2 regions of the Pseudomonas sp. FBCC-B545 genome follow, and region 2 is predicted to be linked to the other one. Evidence: riboswitches for the same ligand, from Rfam matches in the RefSeq annotation. Region 2 holds a riboswitch; the other holds the start of a gene.
The links. A riboswitch is a leader RNA that binds a small molecule or an ion and turns the genes downstream of it on or off. The one in region 2 is predicted to bind cobalamin.

Region 1 (4,379 bases), 1.7 Mb from region 2:
CAATGTTGATCGCTCATCCGACATCGAGAAACGCCGAAACCACACAGGCAGCGGCCGGCCTGTTGAAGCGACTACTCCCTAGCCGCTGGCATGCTGCTTCTTTTTTAGGAATAGGCCCACTTAACCGGAACATTACTAATGATGTCGGGTGTATTTATCGGACCGTGGCTTTTGAGAAAAAAGTCAAAACGGCCGTTGCCCGTCAGATCAATAGCCAACCTCGACTGGTTGGTGTGGCGGTTGTAACCCAGAACAGCTTGACCAGGTTCGCCCGATAGCCGCCTTACAAACGTCAAGGCGCCAATACCGGCGTTTTTCAACAAGACCGAAATGTCGATTTTGTCGGTGCCACTCTCAAAGTCCATGATCAGGTCAGGATTTTCCAACGTGGAATCGCTGGCGTGGTCATAAGCAAAGGTATCCGCCCCCCCTGCCCCCCTCAGCCAATCGGCGCCCGCTGCCCCCTTGAGCACATTGTCCGCATCGTTCCCGATGATCGCATCATGACCAGAACCGCCGATTGCGTTTTCAACCGTAACGCCTTTGGCAATAGAAACATTCCCCCGTAACCCTCCAACATCGGAATAGGATTCAGCGTTGAGGTTGACGGTCTGGTTTTGGCGATATCTGGAAAAATCCAATGTGTCGTTACCTCCACCGTCCCACACGCAGAATAATGCCGTATTCCTGGGATGATCGAGTTGATAATAGTCTCGACCCGAATTGGAGTTAAAACCGTAGGTGGTGTCTGAATTACGTGTTCTATAGTTGGCACCATATACCCGCTGGGCAGCAGCAATATCACCCATCAATGGTGCAGCAGAGTACCTTCCCTTAAGGTTCTGACCACTTAAGTTGGCATCGAAGTAGCTCATGACAGTATGGCCACGAGTATCCTGGGCATAGACGGCGTCGCGATAGTAACTGGGGTAGGTGGAATCGCCGCTATTGTCATAGTCCGCTGGATGCAAAAGCCCCAGTCCATGCCCTATTTCATGGGTAAGCGTATATCGGCCGTGATTGTTAAGTGCAGGCGCAGCATTCGTGCCAAAACGGGGATTCATGAGGACTTTACCGTCTCCACCTGGCAATTGGGCGAATGCAACCCGGGGCACCTCACTGTTGGAAAAAGCCAGGTGCCCTTCCCCACGGCCAGTACGCTCTTCGAAAGACACGTTCGCCACATCGGCCCAGGACTGCATGGACAGTCTGGCCTGGCTTTTCTGGGTGGCATTGAACGCAGTCTCCCCTTGTCCGTGGGTATCGAATGTATAGGAGACTTGCGTGACGCCATCACCATTGCTGTCATTCCATTTCCGGCCGTCCCGGGTGAGGTGCTGGGCGATCTGGTCCACGGTAAAAACCGGCTTATCAAGACCCGGTATTGGCCTCAAATGCGGGTCGAACTTACGCAACGTGGGATCGGAAGAGCTGTTTTGTTGAGCCTCTACGGACGGGTTATAGGAGCGTTGCACGCTGTTGGTTATCTGCACAATGGGCACCATCAATTTTGACTATTCAAGGGAGACAAAACCACAACCACGAGCATCAGTAGGGAGAAACGCAAAAAGCGTTCCCGGACAGCTTGCCCAACGATTCAACGCCTGCATCACTCTAAATAACCAAGCTACGAATGGAGCATTAGTTCACTGAACATACCGCCTCAACAACCTATTGAAAAGTAAGTAAAAGCCCGAACAACCCACTTACACCCATACAATATATTTTTATATTTCGGCAACAGAAAGAATAACCTTTCTTCCTTTTGAAACATGTAAAAGCTCATGTTCCGCTGCATTCGCTAACGACAAGTAAATAAAGATTGTGGACGCGTACAGGGCCACCTCTCTCGTTGCCTTGGCAGCGCATTCCGCCATTTGACGTAATCGCTCGCCGCATGCTCTCCTACACATCTTGTTTCGGGTGCCCTTCACAGGGTGAAACGGGAAACCGGTGCGCCATAGACCTATGGCAAGTCCGGTGCTGCCCCCGCAACGGTAAGCGAGCGAAGCGTCAAATCCACTGTGCTGTGCATGGGAAGGAGACGCTTATCAGGTGGAACTCTTCCAAGAGCCGCCCCTCGCAAGCCCGGAGACCGGCCCGAAAAAATCAGATAACAAACCCGCGGTGGGCGGGCGCTGTTCAAAACCCTGCGTGCCCTGGCTCGCGTGGTTTGCATGCGCTCGTTTCACCCTGACACCTGATAGGGACGCGCCATGTCGATCACCACCAGCACCTCGCACTCCGCCAGCAGCACTGCCACCTTGAGCCAACGCCTGACCGCCGCAATCGGTGCGTCGATCCTTGGCGCGTGCCTGGTGTATTTCGCCGGTTTCTCCCATATCGAGGCGGTGCACAACGCGGCCCACGATACCCGCCACAGCGCTGCGTTTCCGTGCCACTGAGAGCTGCCGACATGATCAAACGCATTGCCCGGACCGCAGGGTTCACCGGCTTGTTCGCCGCCCTGCTGCTGACCCTGCTGCAAAGCTTGTGGGTTGCACCGTTGATTTTGCAGGCGGAGACCTATGAAAAGCCGCCGGCAACCACCGAAGTCACCCATGAGCATGCCAGCGCCGCTGCGCACACCCACGACGCCGAAGCCTGGGAGCCGGAAGATGGCTGGCAGCGGGTGCTCTCCACCACCGGTGGCAACCTGGTGGTTGCCGTTGGATTTGCACTGATGCTCGCCGGCCTGTACACCCTGCGTGCACCGACCCGCACCGGCCATGGCTTGCTGTGGGGCCTGGCGGGTTACGCGACCTTCGTGCTGGCGCCCACCCTGGGCCTGCCACCGGAATTGCCGGGTACGGCAGCGGCTGACCTGGCGCTGCGCCAGAGCTGGTGGATCGGCACCGCCGCCGCTACCGCCGCCGGTATTGCGCTAATCGTGTTCGGCCGCAACTGGCTGTTGAAAGTGCTGGGCGTGGCGATCCTTGCCGTGCCCCACGTAATCGGCGCACCGCAGCCGCAGGTGCACTCGATGCTGGCCCCGGAGGCTCTCGAGGCACAATTCCAGATTGCCTCGCAATTGACCAACGTGGCGTTCTGGCTGGCCCTTGGCCTGATCAGCGCCTGGTTATTCCGCCGCCACCGCGACGATCGATACTCGGCATGATCCTGGTGGTCGGCCTGGGGTGCCAGCGCGGTTGTGATGTTCACGCCCTTCTGGACCTGTTTGACGCCGCCCTCGCCGAGCGCGGCATTGAACGCCAGCGTATCACCGCCCTGGCCAGCCTTGATCGCAAGCAGGATGAGCCCGGTTTATTGGCCCTCGCTCACCAGCTGGGCCTACCGCTACAGTGCTTCAATGCCGAACAACTGGCCGGTTATGAACAGCGCTTGAGCCATAAGTCAGCGGTCGCTTTTGCCCATGTCGGCTGTTATGGCGTGGCCGAAAGCGCTGCCCTGGCCATGGCCGAACACCTCTCTGGCAACCCTGCCCGTCTGCTGATTACCCGCAGGAAAACCAACCAGGCCACCTTTGCATTAGCCTGCGCCGGTTAAAATCCCGATAATTGCCGTTATCGATCATGAATAATCTTCATGCTCACCCGTTTTCAACAGGAATTTCCCATGACCGTCTACTTCATCGGCGCAGGCCCCGGCGACCCGGAACTGATCACCGTCAAGGGCCAGCGGCTGATCCGCAGTTGCCCGGTGATCATCTACGCCGGCTCGCTGGTGCCCGCGGCGGTGCTGGAGGGCCATCAGGCGCAACAGCTGGTCAACAGCGCCGAACTGCACCTGGAGCAGATCATCGACTTGATCAAGACCGCCCATGGACAAGGCCAGGATGTGGCACGCGTGCACTCCGGCGACCCAAGCCTGTATGGGGCGATTGGCGAGCAGATCCGTCACTTGCGTGAGCTGGGCATTCCCTTCCAGATCATTCCCGGGGTCACGGCCATAGCCGCTTGCGCGGCGCTGCTGGAAACCGAGCTGACCCTGCCGGACATTGCCCAGAGCGTGATCCTGACCCGCTATGCCGATAAAACCAGCATGCCTGCCGGCGAGAATTTCGACAGCCTGGCCCGGCACGGCACGACCATGGCGATTCACCTGGGGGTCAATCATCTGGAGAAGATCGTCGCCGAGTTACTGCCGCACTATGGCGCCGATTGCCCGATAGCCGTGGTACACCGTGCAACCTGGCCGGATCAGGATTGGGCGGTGGGCACCTTGGCGGATATTGCCGAAAAGGTCGCGGCCAAGGGGTTCCGGCGTACGGCGTTGATTGTGGTGGGCCGGGTGCTGGCCAATGACACTTTCAGCGAGTCGTCACTGTATCGGGCGGGACATGCGCACCTGTACAGACCTTGATTTTTTACTTCACAAAATCAAACCAACCCGTTGATTTAAATGAATAAACATAGAAC
Region 2 (4,379 bases):
GGATGGCCTCCAGCATCGGGACATTGGCCGACAGGGCCTGGTGGTGCAATTCCGGATACCCGCCGGGCAGATACAGACTGTCAGCTTCCGGCAATTGGCGATCATGGATCGGTGAGAAAAAGCTCAGCTCAGCGCCCATCACCCGTAACAGGTCAAGGCTGGCGCCGTAGGTAAAGGCAAAGGCTTCGTCACGGGCCACGGCGATGCGCACGCCGGCGAGCAACGGCTCGGCCTCGATCACTGCGGGCGCGGCAAAGGTCACGGGCGGCGGCAGGGCCACTTCACAACTGCTGCCCAAGGCCTGGGCGGCGGCGTCCAGGCGCACATCGAGGTCATTCAATTCACTGGCTTGCACCAGGCCCAGGTGGCGGCTGGGCAATTCGATGCCGGTCTCTCGGGACAACGCGCCGTACCAGCGCAAGCCCTCGGTGAGGCTGCCTTCGAGCAACTGGGCATGACGCAAAGTACCGACGCGGTTGGCCAGCACGCCAGCAAACGGCAGGTCGGGTTGATAACGTGCCAGGCCCAGGGCCAGGGCGCCAAAGGTCTGGGCCATGGCGGTGCCATCGATCACGCCCAGTACCGGCACGCCGAAGTGCCGCGCCAGGTCGGCGCTGGAGGGCGTGCCGTCGAACAAGCCCATCACGCCTTCAATCAGGATCAGGTCGGCCTCCCCTGCCGCTTCCCAGAGCAGACGGCGACTTTCCTGCTCACCGACCATCCACATGTCCAGTTGATACACCGGCGCACCGCTGGCGCGCTCGTGGATCATCGGGTCGAGAAAGTCCGGCCCGCATTTGAACACGCGTACCTTGCGTCCCAGGTTGCGATGCAAACGCGCCAGCGCGGCGGTGACGGTGGTTTTGCCCTGGCCGGACGCCGGAGCGGCGATCAATACGGCCGGGCAATGACGAGGCTGATTCAAAGTTCGACGCCTTTCTGGGCCTTGATACCGGCCTGGAACGCGTGCTTGAGCATGCCCATTTCGGTGACGGTGTCGGCCATTTCAATCAGTTCGGGCTTGGCGCCGCGGCCCGTGACCACCACATGCTGCATCGGCGGGCGCGATTGCAGGTCGCTGAGTACCTGGTCCAGGTCCAGATAGCCGTGCTTGAGGGCAATGTTCAGCTCGTCCAGCACCACCAGGCCGATAGAGGCGTCTTGCAACATCGCACGGGACACGGCCCAGGCCGCCTCGGCGGCGGCAATGTCGCGCTGGCGGTCCTGGGTTTCCCAAGTGAAGCCTTCGCCCATCACATGGAAGCGCACCTGCTCGGGAAAGCGTCGGAAGAACAGCTCTTCGCCAGTGCTGTTGCGGCCTTTGATGAACTGCACCACACCGCACTGCATGCCATGGCCCATGGCGCGGGCCAGCATGCCGAAGGCCGAGCTGCTCTTGCCTTTGCCATTGCCGGTCAATACCAGCAACAGGCCGCACTCATTCGGTGAATTGGCGATGCGCTCGTCGATCACGGCTTTTTTGCGCAGCATGCGCGCCAAGTGGCGTTCGTCGCGGTCGGGGGAATCGGTCATGGCAGCTCTCCGTTGGGGCTGGACAAAAAACGGCGGGCAGGAAAAAAGAAAAAACAGACAGCCAAGCATCGCCCACCGTGATGCTGTTGAATGTTCAAGGCCGGTCTCCGGACTCATGAGTGGCGCGTCTTATCGAAGCAGCCGAGGGCGCGCCTTCCCATATCGCGGGCGATACAGTGGCAAACAGCACCGTCTTGACTCATTTACCGTTGCGGGGGCAGCGCCGGAATCGCGGCAACACTGTGTACAAGTGCGCTCACTCACCGGCTTCCCTGTTTCACTCTGCCGACGCGCACGCCACAGAGCACCTGGAACAAGCCGCGAAGGTTAGTGGGTTGGGGGTGGAGCGTCAATTAAAGCTGGCCTGGTACTTGAACCATCCGTACACCCTGCTTCTCTACCCTTACAGGTATCAAGGAGAAAACCATGCATAAAACCCGACTCGCCTTACTGATCATGCTCGCCGGTGGCCTCACCGCCTGCGGTGAAAGCTCTACCTTGCAGGTCTCCGACGGCACCGGGCCTGCGCCCAAGCTGCCGGAGCCGAACAAGACCCTGGTCCCCACCGTCAATATCGCCCCGGCCATTGGCTGGCCGGAGGGCGCCAAACCCACCGCCGCTGCCGGCACTCAGGTTGCCGCGTTCGCCGAGGGCCTGGATCACCCGCGCTGGCTCTACGTGCTGCCCAACGGCGACGTGCTGGTGGCCGAGACCAATGCACCACCCAAGCCGGACGATTCCAAAGGGGTGCGTGGCTGGGTAATGGAAAAAGTCATGGGCCGTGCCGGTGCCGGCGTGCCGAGCCCGAACCGCATTACGTTGCTGCGCGATGCCGATCACGATGGTGTGGCCGAAACCCGCACGGTGTTCCTGGAGAATCTCAATTCGCCCTTTGGCATGACACTGGTCGGCAACGACCTGTATGTGGCGGACTCGGATAAGTTGCTGCGCTTCCCCTATCAGCCGGGCGAAACCGCGATCAAAGCCCAGGGCACTAGGGTCGTGGACTTACCGGGCGGGCCTTTGAACCACCACTGGACGAAAAACGTGGTGGCCAGCAAGGATGGCAGCAAGCTGTATGTGAGCGTCGGCTCCAACAGCAACGTCGCCGAAAACGGCCTGGAGGCAGAGCAGGGACGCGCCGCGATCTGGGAAGTCGACCGCGCCACCGGCAAGCACCGCATTTTCGCCTCCGGGCTGCGCAACCCTAACGGCATGGCCTGGGAACCGCAGAGTGGCAAGCTGTGGACGGCAGTCAATGAACGCGATGAAATCGGCAGTGACCTGGTGCCCGACTACATCACCTCAGTCAAGGATGGCGGGTTTTATGGCTGGCCCTTCAGCTATTACGGCCAGCATGTGGATGTGCGTGTCACGCCGCAAAACCCTGATCAGGTCGCCAAGGCCATCGCACCGGACTACGCGGTAGGCCCTCATACCGCCTCACTGGGGCTGACATTCGCCGAGGGCAATAAACTGCCCGCGCAGTTCAGCAACGGCGCGTTTATCGGTCAGCATGGCTCATGGAATCGCAAGCCGCACAGTGGCTACAAGGTGATTTTCGTGCCGTTTGAAGGGGGCCAGCCAAAAGGACAGCCGGTGGATGTGCTGACGGGGTTTCTCAACAGCGATGAGAAAGCCATGGGTCGGCCGGTCGGCGTGGTGATTGATCAGCAGGGGGATTTGTTGGTGGCCGATGATGTGGGGAATAAGGTTTGGCGGGTTTCGGCAGCCAAGTAACCCATCTCAAAAACACCACAAAAACAATGTGGGAGGGGCGGTGCGACGATTCGACTTGCTCCCGATAGCGGCCTGTCAGCTGAGTATGTGCTGACGGTTACACCGCTATCGGGAGCAAGCCCCCTCCCACATTTGGATCTATGTACGACTTAAGGGTTGCGTGCCAGATTCCCGGGCAGCACTCGCTTTGCGCTCAGATAGGCATTCTGCCAATACGCTTTGGATAGCGTATCGAGCTTCACCGTACCGCCGGTTTGCGGCGCATGCACAAAGCGCCCTTCCCCGACATAAATCCCTGCATGGCTGACCCGCGAACCACCACCTGTGGCGAAGAACAGCAGATCACCGGTTTGCAGGTTCTGCTCGCTGACGTCCTGGGCACGCATCACGATCAATTCGCGGGTAGTGCGCGGCAGGGAGATACCGGCGGCGTCGCGGAATACAAAGCCAATCAGGCCGCTGCAATCAAAGCCCGAGTCCGGCGTGTTGCCGCCCCAGCGGTAGGGCGTGCCAACCAGGCCCAAGGCGCGGAAGAGCACATCTTCGGCAGCAGGCGAGAAATTTTGGGTGGCGTAGTTGAACACCGGCTTGGGCTTGACCGCTACAGGCGCGGGCGGCGGTGGGCGGCTCGCGCAGGCGCTGAGCAGCGCGACGCAAACAATAAGAATCAGGCGGGCCGAGGTCGACATGTGCAGAACAATCCTGGTCTGGATGCGGCTTTCGCTGCCGAACGTTGAAAACCAGAACGCGCAAGCAAAGCTCGCGCGAACGGATGACAACAATGTCCAGGGATTCTAGCGCTTACACGTCAAACTTCAAGTATCACTTTAACTTTACTTACTAGCGGTAACCGTAGTCGGGGCCATTGCTAGTGCGCGCTTGGCTTCGATGAAGGTTTTGCTCCAGTAGCTGTCACCCAGGTTATCGACCCGGACACCACCACTGCGGCGGCTGCTGGAGTGAATAAACTGGTTATCGCCCAAGTAGATACCGGCGTGGCTGACACGCCCACGACCACTGGTACTAAAGAAAAGCAGATCGCCCGGCTTGAGGTTGTTGCGTGCGACCAACGGTGCATCCACGTTGATCATTTCGCGCGTCGAGCG

Region 1: another riboswitch for cobalamin. It lies ahead of NMB39_RS16285 (CbtB domain-containing protein); the one in region 2 lies ahead of cobO (cob(I)yrinic acid a,c-diamide adenosyltransferase).

What each region holds. Positions count from the first base shown of each region.
Region 1 covers NZ_CP101441.1:3,498,616-3,502,994, forward strand. Annotated here, with positions in the region: gene NMB39_RS16280 (M10 family metallopeptidase C-terminal domain-containing protein) at 105-1,493, opposite strand; cobalamin riboswitch at 1,905-2,118, shown strand; gene NMB39_RS16285 (CbtB domain-containing protein) at 2,217-2,405, shown strand; gene NMB39_RS16290 (CbtA family protein) at 2,417-3,118, shown strand; gene NMB39_RS16295 (cobalamin biosynthesis protein) at 3,115-3,507, shown strand; gene cobM (precorrin-4 C(11)-methyltransferase) at 3,577-4,323, shown strand.
Region 2 covers NZ_CP101441.1:1,789,604-1,793,982, reverse strand. Annotated here, with positions in the region: gene NMB39_RS08365 (cobyrinic acid a,c-diamide synthase CobB) at 1-925, opposite strand, end outside; gene cobO (cob(I)yrinic acid a,c-diamide adenosyltransferase) at 922-1,533, opposite strand; cobalamin riboswitch at 1,615-1,860, opposite strand; gene NMB39_RS08355 (PQQ-dependent sugar dehydrogenase) at 1,960-3,273, shown strand; gene NMB39_RS08350 (C40 family peptidase) at 3,423-3,962, opposite strand; gene NMB39_RS08345 (C40 family peptidase) at 4,107-4,379, opposite strand, start outside.